3 regions of the Streptomyces sp. R818 genome follow, and region 2 is predicted to be linked to each of the others. Evidence: predicted binding sites of a transcription regulator. Region 2 holds the regulator's gene; each other region holds the start of a gene.
What was found. The regulator HspR, encoded in region 2, represses chaperone genes until heat shock. The targets are predictions, from matches to a motif close to TTGAGNNNNNNNNNCTCAA.
Positions count from the first base shown of each region.

Region 1: lon (endopeptidase La) is a predicted target of HspR. The motif match lies at 2,337-2,355, and genes of this name have one in related genera.
Region 3: dnaK (molecular chaperone DnaK) is a predicted target of HspR. The motif match lies at 2,919-2,937, and genes of this name have one in related genera.

Region 1 covers NZ_JAOCNE010000001.1:505,453-509,654, reverse strand. Annotated here, with positions in the region: gene N5I75_RS02245 (spermidine synthase family protein) at 1-656, opposite strand, end outside; gene N5I75_RS02240 (rhomboid-like protein) at 804-1,628, shown strand; gene N5I75_RS02235 (GNAT family N-acetyltransferase) at 1,553-2,215, opposite strand; gene lon (endopeptidase La) at 2,378-4,202, shown strand, end outside.
Region 2 covers NZ_JAOCNE010000012.1:440,162-444,363, reverse strand. Annotated here, with positions in the region: gene N5I75_RS28410 (fibronectin type III domain-containing protein) at 99-2,045, shown strand; gene N5I75_RS28405 (heat shock protein transcriptional repressor HspR) at 2,235-2,687, opposite strand; gene dnaJ (molecular chaperone DnaJ) at 2,693-3,883, opposite strand; gene grpE (nucleotide exchange factor GrpE) at 3,944-4,202, opposite strand, start outside.
Region 3 covers NZ_JAOCNE010000011.1:120,209-124,410, forward strand. Annotated here, with positions in the region: gene N5I75_RS25370 (amino acid permease) at 1-594, shown strand, start outside; gene N5I75_RS25375 (DUF6345 domain-containing protein) at 605-2,242, opposite strand; gene N5I75_RS25380 (OsmC family protein) at 2,467-2,892, shown strand; gene dnaK (molecular chaperone DnaK) at 3,003-4,202, shown strand, end outside.

The DNA.
Region 1 (4,202 bases), on a different contig from region 2:
TCGGGTACGCCCCGGACAACGGGGATCTCTTCGGTGCGGACCGCCCGGAATCCGGCATTCCGCAAGGTTCCTTCGAAATTTGCGGACGGCTGTGCGGACCAGACGGCGAGCACGCCGCCGGGGTTGAGCCGGGCCCGGCAGGCCGCGAGTCCGGCGGGGGAGTAGAGGCTGCCGTTGTCCTCGGTGACGGTCCAGTCCGGGCCGTTGTCGATGTCCAGGCAGAGCGCGTCGTAGGGGGCGGGCGCCTCGTGCAGGTGCCGTACGAGGTCGGCCTCGACGATCTCCGTACGGGGGTCGGCGAGCGCCTCGGCGGAGAGCGGCCGGAGCGCTCCCTCGCGGTGCCAGTCGATGACCGCCCGCTCGCGCTCGATCACGGTGATGCGGCCCCAGCGGGGCTGTGCGGCGGCGCGGGCCAGGGAGAACCCGACGCCGAGTCCGCCGATGAGCAGGCTCGGGGCGGGGCGCTCGGGCGGCAGGGCGGCGAGCGCCGCGTCGACGAGGAGCCGCTCGGAGCGGCCGTCGGAGGTGTCCATCAGGAAGGTGCCGTTGGCGATGATCTGGAGCAGGTCGCCGTGGCGGCGCAGCACGACCTCCCCGTACGGGCCCGTACGGCGGTCCAGGACAGTGGGCTGTTCCGTGAGAATGCTGTCGGACATGTGGTCATTCTGGCGGGCCGCGATGGAGGGGAGTTCCGGGACAGGAGAGGAAAGGCGCGACCGGTGCGGACGCGAGCGAAGTCCATGAGGTTGCTGTGAAACCAGTCACATTTGAGGCCGTGGTGAAATCCGTAACGGGCGATAAGGGTGTCTCGCGTGAAACCGGGCGCGACAGCCGGCGACGGGACGACGCCCGTCGCCGAGACGCGGCCCCGGCCTGCGCTGATCGGTGTCCCGGCGCAGCCGGGACCGCCCGCCGCCGAGACCGCGCCGCGGCGCCCCGCGACGCGCCGCCGCCGGCTCCTGCGCCTGCTGCCGACCCCCACCGGCACGCCGTTCACCTTCACGTACCGCTCATCCTCGTCGGCACGTCGCTCTTCACGGAGTTCGCCGACCCGGACACGGTCGCCGGGCGCTCCGGGCGTCCAGCACCGATGTCACTCATCTTGCTCAGTCGCCGGTGCTCGGCTGACGGCCAGCGCGCTGTGGATCGTCGGGCATCGCCTCACCGTTCATGTCGCGTTCGTGGTCGTGCTGACCGCCCTCGAACGGCGCACGGGCGGCCTGCGCACCGCCGCCGTCTTCGTGCTCGGCCACGTCCTCGCCACCCTGGCCACCGAGGTCCCCGTCGGCCTGTCGGTGATGGTGGGCCACCTGCCCCACACGTCCCTGCACCGGCTCGACTACGGCGTCAGCTTCGGCCTCGCCGCCAGCATCGGGGCGCTCGCCGGGCTGCTCACGCCCTGGCCGCGCTACGCGGTGCTCCTCGTCTTCGGCGCGATGCTCGTCGGCGACCTGCTCTCGTTCAGCGACCCGATGACGAGCTGGGGCCACCTCTTCGCCCTGGCGGCCGGGATCGCCACCTGGCCACTGCTGCGCCGCCGCCGGAACCGCCGTCAGTCGGCGGCCTGCGCGCCCCCATGCTTCGCGTTGGTCAGCGGCGCGACGATGCGCCAGCCCACCGACTCGTAGAGCAGGCGCCCCTCCGGCGTGCACGCCAGGACCGCGCGGGTGGCGCCCTGGGCGTGGGCCGCCGCGTGCAGGACGCCCATGATCACGGTGCCGAGGCCCTTGCGGCGGTGGTGCTCGGAGGTCTCGATCTGGTCGACGGTCGCGCTCGCGCCGACGGGGGCGACCTGGCCCCGCGCGGCGAAGCCGCCGTCCGCGTCGGTGAGCAGCGCGCGCGTGACGCCGCCGCGGTTCCAGGTGTGCAGGCGGTACCCGGCGGGGGCGGTGGGCGCGCTGGTGGAGGTGAGGTCCTTCGTCATCAGGAAGTCGCCCGAGCCGTACGGCTCCCACGCGGGGCCGAGCCAGGGCAGGACGCGCTCCGGGTCGGCGAAGACTTTGAGGTGCCATGCGCGCGCGTGCGTCGACTCGGCGACCTTGCGCACGTCGTCCTCGCGGACGGCGTCGTTGACAGCGCCGATCACATGCCGGCCCGGCTGCTCCACCAGGCCCACATGGACCGTGTAGCCCCAGGGCTCGGTGAGCGGGGCGGAGGCGCCGCGGCTGACGACCCAGCCGTCGACCCAGTCCCGTACGTGATCGACGGCTGCCATGCGTTACCCCCTGTAATGGTTCCTCTTGACTTCCGCACCTTACTTACGTCGTTTTCCCTGGCGGCAGGGGCGATCGCTGAGAGCGAACACATACCGGGGAACATCCGGAGGCACCCAAGCATTGAGTCCACATAGCTCAACTTGAATGCCGAAGGGGAGATCATGGCTTCGACGTCCACACCGCTCACCTTGCCCGTGCTGCCGCTCGACGACGAGGTCGTGCTGCCCGGCATGGTCGTGCCCCTGGACCTGAACGACACGGACGTACGCGCCGCCGTGGAGGCCGCCCAGGCCGCCGCGCGCTCCGACGGCGACAGCAAGCCGAAGGTGCTGCTTGTTCCGCGGATCGACGGCACGTACGCGAACACCGGCGTGCTCGGCACCGTCGAGCAGGTGGGCCGGCTCGCCGACGGCGACCCCGGCGCCCTGATCCGCGGCCGCGGCCGCGTGCGCATCGGCGCGGGCACCACCGGGCCCGGCGCCGCCCTGTGGGTGGAGGGCCTGACCGTCGCGGAAGAGGTGCCGCAGCCACTGCCCGGCGCCGTCGCCGAGCTGGTCAAGGAGTACAAGGCGCTCGCCACGAACTGGCTGAAGAAGCGCGGCGCCTGGCAGGTCGTGGACCGCGTCCAGCAGATCGACGACGTGTCCGCGCTCGCCGACAACTCCGGCTACTCGCCGTTCCTCACCACCGACCAGAAGATCGAACTCCTGGAGACCGCCGACCCGGTCGCCCGCCTCAAGCTCGCCACCGAGCAGCTCCGCGAGCACCTCGCCGAGCAGGACGTCGCGGAGTCCATCGCCAAGGACGTCCAGGAAGGCGTCGACAAGCAGCAGCGCGAGTTCCTGCTGCGGCGCCAGCTGGACGCGGTCCGCAAGGAGCTGCGCGAGCTGAACGGCGAGGCCGAGGGCGAGGAGTCCGACGACTACCGCGCCCGCGTCGAGGCCGCCGACCTGCCCGAGAAGGTCCGCGAGGCCGCCCTCAAGGAGGTCGAGAAGCTGGAGCGGTCCAGCGACCAGTCCCCCGAGGGCTCGTGGATCCGCACCTGGCTCGACACGGTCCTCGAACTGCCGTGGAACGAGCACACCGAGGACGCCTACGACATCAAGGGCGCACAGCGGATCCTCGACGCCGAGCACGCGGGCCTCCAGGACGTGAAGGAGCGCATCACCGAGTACCTGGCCGTGCGCAAGCGGCGCAGTGACCGCGGGCTCGGGGTCGTCGGCGGCCGTCGCGGCGGTGCCGTGCTCGCCCTCGTCGGCCCGCCCGGCGTCGGCAAGACCTCGCTCGGCGAGTCCGTGGCGCACGCCATGGGCCGCAAGTTCGTCCGCGTCGCCCTCGGCGGCGTCCGCGACGAGGCGGAGATCCGCGGCCACCGCCGTACGTACGTGGGTGCCCTGCCGGGCCGCATCGTGCGGGCGATCAAGGAGGCCGGGTCGATGAACCCGGTGGTCCTGCTCGACGAGATCGACAAGGTCGGCTCCGACTTCCGCGGCGACCCGGCCGCGGCCCTGCTCGAAGTCCTCGACCCGGCGCAGAACCACACCTTCCGCGACCACTACCTGGAGGTCGAACTCGACCTCAGCGACGTGGTGTTCCTCGCGACGGCGAACGTGCTCGAAGCCATCCCCGAGGCGCTGCTCGACCGCATGGAGCTGGTCCGGCTCGACGGCTACACCGAGGACGAGAAGGTCGTCATCGCCCGCGACCACCTGCTCCCGCGCCAGCTGGAGCGGGCCGGACTGGCGAAGGACGAGGTCGTCATCGACGAGAGCGCGCTGCGCAAGCTCGCGGGCGAGTACACCCGCGAAGCCGGCGTCCGGAACCTGGAGCGCGCCGTGTCCCGGCTGCTCCGCAAGGTCGCGGCGCAGCACGAACTCGGCGAGCGCGAGCTGCCGTTCACGGTGACCGACGCCGACCTGCGCGACCTCATCGGGCGCCCGCACCACGTGCCCGAGTCGGCACAGGACCCGGCCGAACGGCGCACGG
Region 2 (4,202 bases):
GGCTCGGGGCGGGGCCGACGCCTGGCTCCGCCCCGCCCCGCCCCGGCTCTGAGGCCGAGCCGTACAACCCCACCCGCCCCTCACGTGTCTTGATCGTCATGACACCCGCCAGACCCATCGGCGCCGCCGCCCTCGTGGCCGCCACCACCGGCGCCCTGCTGTGCGCCACCGCCCCGGCCGCCGACGCCGCGACGCCCACGTGCGCCTCCCCCGTCTTCAAGCGGGAGCTCTTCGCCAACACCACGTTCTCCGGCACGCCGAAGAGGACGGACTGCGACTCGCTGATCGACCAGAACTGGCGCACCGGCGCCCCGGCCGCCGGGCTGCCCGCCAACAAGTTCGGCGTGCGCTGGACCGTGACCCGGGACTTCGGCTCGGGCGGACCCTTCACGTTCAGCGCGGCCACCCGTGACGGGATCCGGGTGTACGTCGACGGCGTGCTGAAGATCGACGTGTGGAAGGACGTGTCCGCGACCCAGAGCAGGACCGTCAACCTCACCATCCCGGCGGGCAGGCACACCCTGCGCGTCAACTACGTCAACTGGACCGGGTACGCCAACGTCAAGTTCGGCTACACGCCCCGCACCTCGGCCTCCGTCGACAAGACCGCGCCGCGCACGCCCGCCGAGCCGACCGCCTCGTACAGCACGAGCACTGCGAGGACGACGGTGCGCTGGGCGAAGAACGTCGAGATGGATCTCGGCGGGTACCGCGTCTACCGGCGCGCCGCCTCCGCCACCGCCTGGACGAACATCAGCGGCACCGTGACCGGCACCTCCTACACCGACAGTCCGCCCGCCGACGGAGGCCGCTGGTACTACCGCGTCCGCGCCGTCGACAAGGCCCGCAACCTCTCCGGCGCCACCGCCGAGCAGGCCGTGACCAGCGTCGACAAGACCGCGCCGAGCGTCCCCGCCGGGCTGACGGCGACCCGCGTCGAGGGCGGCGTCCGGGTGCAGTGGGGAGCCGCCGCGGGCGCCACCTCGTACCGCGTGCTGCGTTCGGCCACCGCCGACGGCTCGTACGCCGCCGTGTCCGGGTGGCTGGACGACACGTCCTTCCGCGACACGCCGTCGTTCGAGACGACGCGCCGCTGGTACTACCAGGTCGTCGCCCGCGACGCGGCGGGCAACGTGTCCGCGCCGTCCGCGAGCGCCGACACCGGCGTCCCCGACGAGACCCCGCCCGCCCGGGTCCAGGGCGTCACGGCGGAGGCCACCACGGCGGGCACCAACCTGCGCTGGGAGACGAGTTCGCCCGACACCGCGCACTACGAGGTCTGGGTCTCGACCCCCGAGGGCCCCGACCCGTCCGGCCCGCGCCTCGTCCTCGGCACGTCCTACCTCGACGACTCGGCCGCCATCGGCGTCCCCACCTCGTACCGGGTCTACGCGATCGACGCGGCCGGGAACATCTCCCCGGTCTCGGAGACGGTCTCGGCGACCCGCCCGAAGGCTTCGCCGGTGGCGGCACCGACCGATGTGACCGTCACGCCCAAGGACAGCGCCACGCGCTTGTCGTGGTCCGTGGGAGAGCACCAGGCCTACCGCGTGTACCGGCGTACGGACCCCAACGGCGCCTGGACGCTCCTCGACGGTCAGCACACCTCCCTGGTCTTCGACGACACCACGGCGCCCGCCGGAAAGTCCTGGTACTACGTCTCCGGTGTCGACTACGGCGGCATCGAAACCGCTCCGTCCGCCATCGGCGCCGTCGACCGCCTCACCCCGGCCACGCCGGACGTCATGGCAGCGCCGACGCTGTCCCTGTCCGCCCCGTTCACGGAGTGCACCACCAACGACTGCGTCGGCCACGGATACGGGCAGAACGTCACCGTCACGGCGACACCGACGCCGCAGCCGGGACATGTCGCGGGCGGCTACCGCTGGCGGGTCGTGGGCCCGGGCGGGTTCGTACGGACCTCGACGGAGCCCACGCTGACGTGGCGACCGTCCTCGATCGGTACGTACAGCGTGGTCGTCGAGGTGGCCGACGCGTACGGCCGCTACGGGTGGCCCGAGCAGATCGACTTCAAGGTCGGCTGACGCCCGACCCACGCGATGCGGCCCGGCGCAATTCGCTCGCGCGCCGGGCCGCCCCTCGCTCTCCCACCGCCGAGTGCCCCCACGCATCCACCCCATGCCTGGGAAACGGCCCGCATCCGGTGGAACGCGCGAAAGGGGCCCGGAGTCGGTTCTCGACTCCGGGCCCCTTTCACTGTTCCGAGCGGAGCGCTACTGCTCCTGCGACCGCTTGGGCCGCCACACCACCAGCGCGCTGGTCTGCTGGACCTCCTGGTACGGGACCAGGTCGCGGCGGTACGAGGCGTGGACCGCCGCCTCGCGCTGCTGCATGGCCGCCGCCGCGCCGTCCACCGCGGCGGAGAGTTCCGCCACCCGGGACTGGAGCGCGGCGACCTGGTTCTCCAGCTCGATGATGCGCTTGATACCGGCGAGGTTGATGCCCTCGTCCTGCGACAACTGCTGGACGGTGCGCAGCAGTTCGATGTCGCGGGCCGAGTAGCGGCGGCCGCGCCCGGCCGTGCGGCCGGGGGAGACCAGGCCGAGACGGTCGTACTGGCGCAGCGTCTGCGGGTGGAGGCCGGAAAGCTGGGCCGCCACCGAGATGACGTACACCGGTGTCTCTTCGGTGAGTTCGTACGGGTTGCTGCGACGCCGGCCGTCCATCTCGCTCAAGCTCCCTTCGCGGCCTGGAACAGTTCTGCCCGCACATCGGTCTCCTCAGTCGCCTTGCGGAACGACTCGAGGGCCGAGCGGGCCTCGTCGGAAAGGTCCTGCTCCTGGGGGACGGCCACCTCGACCGTCACCAGGAGGTCCCCGCGCGTGCCGTCCTTGCGGACGGCGCCCTTGCCGCGGGCCCGCATCGTCCGCCCGTTCGGCGTGCCCGCGGGCAGCTTCAGGGTGACGGCGGGGCCGCCGAGGGTCGGCACCTTGACCTCGCCGCCGAGCGTCGCCTCGGTGAACGTGACGGGCACGGTCACCGTGAGGTTGTCGCCCTTGCGGCCGAAGACGGGGTGCGCGGCGACGTGGACGACCACGTAGAGGTCGCCCGCGGGGCCGCCCCGCTCGCCCGGCGCGCCCTTGCCGCGGAGGCGGATGCGCTGGCCGTCGGAGACCCCGGCGGGGATGCGGACCTGCATCGTGCGGGAGGACTTGGCGCGGCCCGATCCCTTGCAGACCTCGCAGGGGGTCTCGGCGATGAGGCCGCGCCCCTTGCAGTCCACGCACGGGTCGGTGAGGGAGAAGCCGCCACCGCCGCCCCGCGAGACCTGCCCGGTGCCGACGCAGGTCGGGCACACGCGGGGCGTGCCGTTCTTGTCGCCGGTGCCGGAGCACGCCTTGCAGGGGGACTGGGACGACATGCGCAGCGGAACCGTCGCGCCGTCCACCGCCTCGGTGAAGCTCAGCGACACCTCGGACTCGATGTCCTGGCCCCGGCGCGGCTGGGTGCGGGTGCCCGCACCGCCGCCGCCCCGGTTGAACAGGCCGCCGAAGACGTCGCCGATGCCGCCGCCGAAACCGCCGGAGCCGCCCTGGCCCTGGGCGCCGCCGCCGAAGAGGTCGCCCAGGTCGAAGTTGAACGATCCGCCACCGCCGGCGCCCGGCCCCGGACGGAATCCGCCGTTGCCGAACAGGGTGCGCGCCTCGTCGTACTCCTTGCGCTTCTTGGGGTCCCCGAGGACGTCGTTCGCCTCGGAGATCTCCTTGAAGCGCTCCTCCGCCTTCTCGTTGCCCTTGTTGGCGTCGGGGTGGTTCTCCCGGGCGAGCTTGCGGTACGCCTTCTTGATCTCGGCGTCGGTGGCGTCCTTGGGGACGCCGAGGACCTTGTAGTAGTCCTTCTCGATGAAGTCCTTGGTACTCATCGGCCTCGACGTCCCTCCTCACTCACATCAGTACGTGCTGCACTTGCTTCGCGGATCACGTCAGCCCTCGTCCGGGCCACCGGTCTCCTTCTCGGCGTCCGCCTCGGGGGCGTCGGCCGTCTCGGAGCCGCCGGACGAGCCCGGCTGCGGCTCGGCCACGGCCACCCGCGCGGGGCGGATGGTGCGCTCGCCGATCCGGTAGCCCGGCTGCAGGATCGCCACGCAGGTCGTCTCGGTGACGTCCGGCGCGTAGCTGTGCATCAGGGCCTCGTGGATCGTCGGGTCGAAGGGCTCGCCCTCCTTGCCGAACTGCTGGAGG
Region 3 (4,202 bases), on a different contig from region 2:
GTCTTCGGCACGGTCGCGCACGACAAGCTGGTGGGCTCCACCGCCCCGTTCTCCGACGCCGTCAACGCGATGTTCGGCGGCACCTGGGGCGGCACCGCCGTCGCCGTCGCCGCCCTCGTCTCCATGGTCGGCGCCCTCAACGGCTGGACGCTGCTCAGCGCCCAGACCCCGTACGCCGCCGCCCGCGACGGCCTGTTCCCGCAGGCGTTCGCGAAGAAGCGGCGCGGGGTGCCGACGGTCGGCGTGCTCGTGGCCGTCGTCCTCGCCTCGCTGCTGACCGTCTACAACTACACGGCGGGCTCGACGGGCGTCTTCGAGACGCTCGTGCTCGTCACGACGTTCACCGCGACCGTGCCCTACCTGCTCGCCACCGCCGCGCAGATCTACTTCCTGCTCTCCGGGCAGGGGGAGCGGGTGAACCGCTCGCGCCTGGTACGGGACATGGTGCTCGCGGTCGCCGCGTTCGGGTTCTCGATGTGGCTGGTCGGCGGCGCCGGGTACGCGGCCGTCTACCAGGGCGTGCTCTTCCTGTTCGTCGGCGTCCTCGTCTACGCGTGGATGGCGGCCCGCAAGAAGCGGACCGCCACCTCCTGACCCCCGCCGCTCACCTGGCCAGCGGTGCGACCACCCAGCGCAGCTTCTTGTACATGCTGTCCCGCGAGCCCAGCTCGATCAGCTTGCGGGCGGCCGGGTACGCCTCGTTGCCCTCGATCTCGTAACCGACCTCAAGGGTGCCGGGGACGTCCCTGACCTCCATCCGCGCCTCGATGTCGGACGCCGAGCGCTCGCTGTCGGAGGCCATCGCCGTGAGGTGCGCGATGCGCCGCTGCTGTGCCTCGTCGAGGGCCTGGCGCGGGTCGCGCGAGCCGGGCGACGCCATGGCCTGCTTGCCCTTGCCGGACGGCGGGGCGACCGCCGAACTCGGGGTGCGCGTCTCGCCGGTCGGCTGCCGCGTCGACAGGGTCGCCTGGACCACGGTGCCGTCGTTGTCCAGGGCCACGCGGAACTCGCCGCGGCCCGGCGTGATCACCGGTATGCCGCCGAAGACCTGCCGGAACGTGACGTGCGTCTGCAGCGACACCGGCTCGCCGATCTGCGAGCCGTCCTTCTTGCCGCTGTTCTGCATCAGGTCGTGCACGCCCTCGACGACCAGCTCGGCGCCGCCCGTCGCGTCGCTGTGCTGCTCGACGAAGGCGCGGGCCAGCTCGACCGCGCGGTCGGTCGGCAGCTGCTCGGTGTTGCGGTGGTTGGCCTCGGCCAGCTTCACCCAGCGCACCGCGCCCGGCGCCGTCGACACGTACTTGTCGCCCGAGTTCGCGCTGAGCACGCCCTGCCGCTCCACGTGCACCTCTTGCAGCGCGGCCTGCGGGAAGTGCGCGAGCTGCCCGAGGCGGGTCAGCTCCTGGCCGGGCTCGCGCGGCGCGAGCTGCACGATCTGCGGCTCCGTCGGCGCCTGCGTCATCGGGTCGCGCAGCCCCTCGCGGGCGTAGTACCAGCGCCAGGCGTACCAGGCGTCGGAGACGTGCTCGCGGAAGAAGTTCCGCTCCTGGTTCAGGCGGTTGGTCGCCTCGGCCTGCGTGGCGCCGGTCGCGGCGACGGACGGGGCCTGCCCGTGGTAGATGTCCCAGCTCGCGTTGAGCCACGCGTCGCAGTACGTCTGCCCGGCGCGCCACTTCTCCCAGAACTTCTTTCCGTAGTCGCCGCTGTCGATGCTCGTCGTCTCGAACCCGAAGATCATCCGGGAGCCGAGGTTGGGCCCGGCCCACGTACGGATCGGGGAGTGCCCGTCGAGGACGCGCAGCGAGTTGCACGTCGACCAGAACACGTAGTTGGCGCGTTCGTCGCCGAACGCCATCCGGTTGGAGACCGCGTCCGAGCGGTTGTCCCACTTCGCGCCGAGCGGCGCGAAGAACACCCCGTTGCCGTCCATGCCGCCGTGGCCCGAGTGGTACACGGCGACGACGGCGTCCATCCCGTACCGGTCCTGCCAGTTGTCGTACGTCTCCTCGTACGCCCACACCTGCGCGCCCGCGTCCGCGAACCAGAAGTTGCGGTCGTAGAACTGCTGGAGGTACGCCAGCCAGCCCGTGGCGTCCTCGTGCGTGTGCGAGAGCGGGTTCTGGTTCACGAACTTCTGGATGCTGAACGCACCCCACCAGCCGAACGTCGAGTCGCGGTCGGCCGCGCCGGGCTTCCCGGTCTCCAGCGGTGACGGGCCGCGCTCCGAATAGATCATGCGCATGGCTGAACCCCCTGCGAAACCCCGTGAGGATCCCCCTGGTCGGGTGGGCCAAAGTGTCACCGTCGTGCCGGTTTGCCCAGCGCGTATTCCGGCCAATGGACGGTGATCGGCCGGTGGCGCGGTCTTCCCCGTACAGCAGGGGCGGATGTGGTCGGATAGGGGCCGAAGAGACCAGAGCCAATCGGGAACGGTCCCGTCCAGGGGCCGTACGGAAGGGAAACAACGTGGCAACCACGCGCTCCGCACACACCGTGTGGGAAGGCAACCTGCTCGAGGGCAACGGCGTCGTCACCTTCGACTCCTCCGGCATCGGCGAGCAGCCGGTGTCGTGGCCCTCGCGCGCCGAGCAGGCAGGCGGCAAGACGAGCCCGGAGGAGCTGATCGCGGCCGCCCACTCGTCCTGCTTCTCGATGGCGCTCTCGCACGGCCTGGCCGGCGCGGGCACCCCGCCCACCAGGCTGACCACCTCCGCGGACGTGACGTTCCAGCCCGGCGAGGGCATCAAGGGCATCCACCTCACCGTCGAGGGCACCGTCCCGGGCCTCGACGAACAGGGCTTCGCCGCGGCCGCCGAGGACGCCAAGAAGAACTGCCCGGTGAGCCAGGCGCTCTCCGGTACGGAGATCACGCTGACGGCCAAGCTGGCCTGACCGCGGGGCCGTTGACGCTCGTCCCCTTGACGCGGGCCCGCTCAAGATTTGTGCTTGATGACTGAGCGGGCCTGCTTCTACGGGATGCGAGCTGCGAGAGGGGACGCGTCATGGCGCGTGCGGTCGGGATCGATCTCGGTACGACGAACTCGGTGGTGGCCGTACTGGAGGGCGGTGAGCCCACTGTCGTAGCCAACGCGGAGGGCGCGCGCACCACCCCTTCGGTCGTCGCCTTCGCCAAGAACAAAGAGGTGCTGGTCGGCGAGGTCGCGAAGCGGCAGGCCGTCACCAACGTCGAGCGCACGGCGCGCTCCGTCAAACGCCACATGGGCGACGGGAGCTGGCACTTTCCCGACAGCGGCTCCATCGACGGGGCCCGCTACAGCGCGCAGGAGCTGTCCGCCCGCGTCCTGCAGAAGCTCAAGCGCGACGCCGAGTCCTACCTCGGCGAGGACGTCACCGACGCCGTCATCACCGTGCCCGCCTACTTCGACGACGCGCAGCGCCAGGCCACGAAGGAGGCCGGCGAGATCGCGGGCCTGAAGGTGCTGCGGATCATCAACGAGCCGACGGCCGCCGCCCTCGCGTACGGGCTCGACAAGGGTGAGGAGCAGACCGTCCTCGTCTTCGACCTGGGCGGCGGCACCTTCGACGTCTCCCTGTTGGAGATCGGCGACGGCGTCATCGAGGTCAAGGCCACCAACGGCGACACCCGGCTCGGCGGCGACGACTGGGACCAGCGCGTCGTCGACCACTTGGTCAAGCAGTTCAGGAACGGGAACGGCATCGACCTCGCCGCCGACAAGATGGCTGTCCAGCGGCTGCGCGAGGCGGCGGAGAAGGCGAAGATCGAGCTGTCGTCGTCGAGCGAGACGACGGTGAACCTGCCCTACATCACCGCGTCCGCGCAGGGCCCCCTGCACCTCGACGAGAAGCTGACACGCGCCCAGTTCCAGGAACTGACCGCCGACCTCCTCGACCGCTGCAAGAAGCCGTTCCACCAGGCCGTGAAGGACGCGGGCGTGGACCTGTCGGCCGTCGACCACGTCATCCTCGTCGGCGGCTCCACCCGGATGCCGGCCGTCACCGACCTCGTACGGGAGCTGACCGGCAAGGACCCGCACAAGGGCGTCAACCCCGACGAGGTGGTCGCGATGGGCGCGGCCCTCCAGGCGGGTGTCATCCGCGGCGACGTCAAGGACGTCCTGCTGCTCGACGTGACGCCGCTGTCCCTCGGCATCGAGACCAAGGGCGGCGTCATGACGAAGCTCATCGAACGCAACACGACGATCCCGACGCGGCGTTCGGAG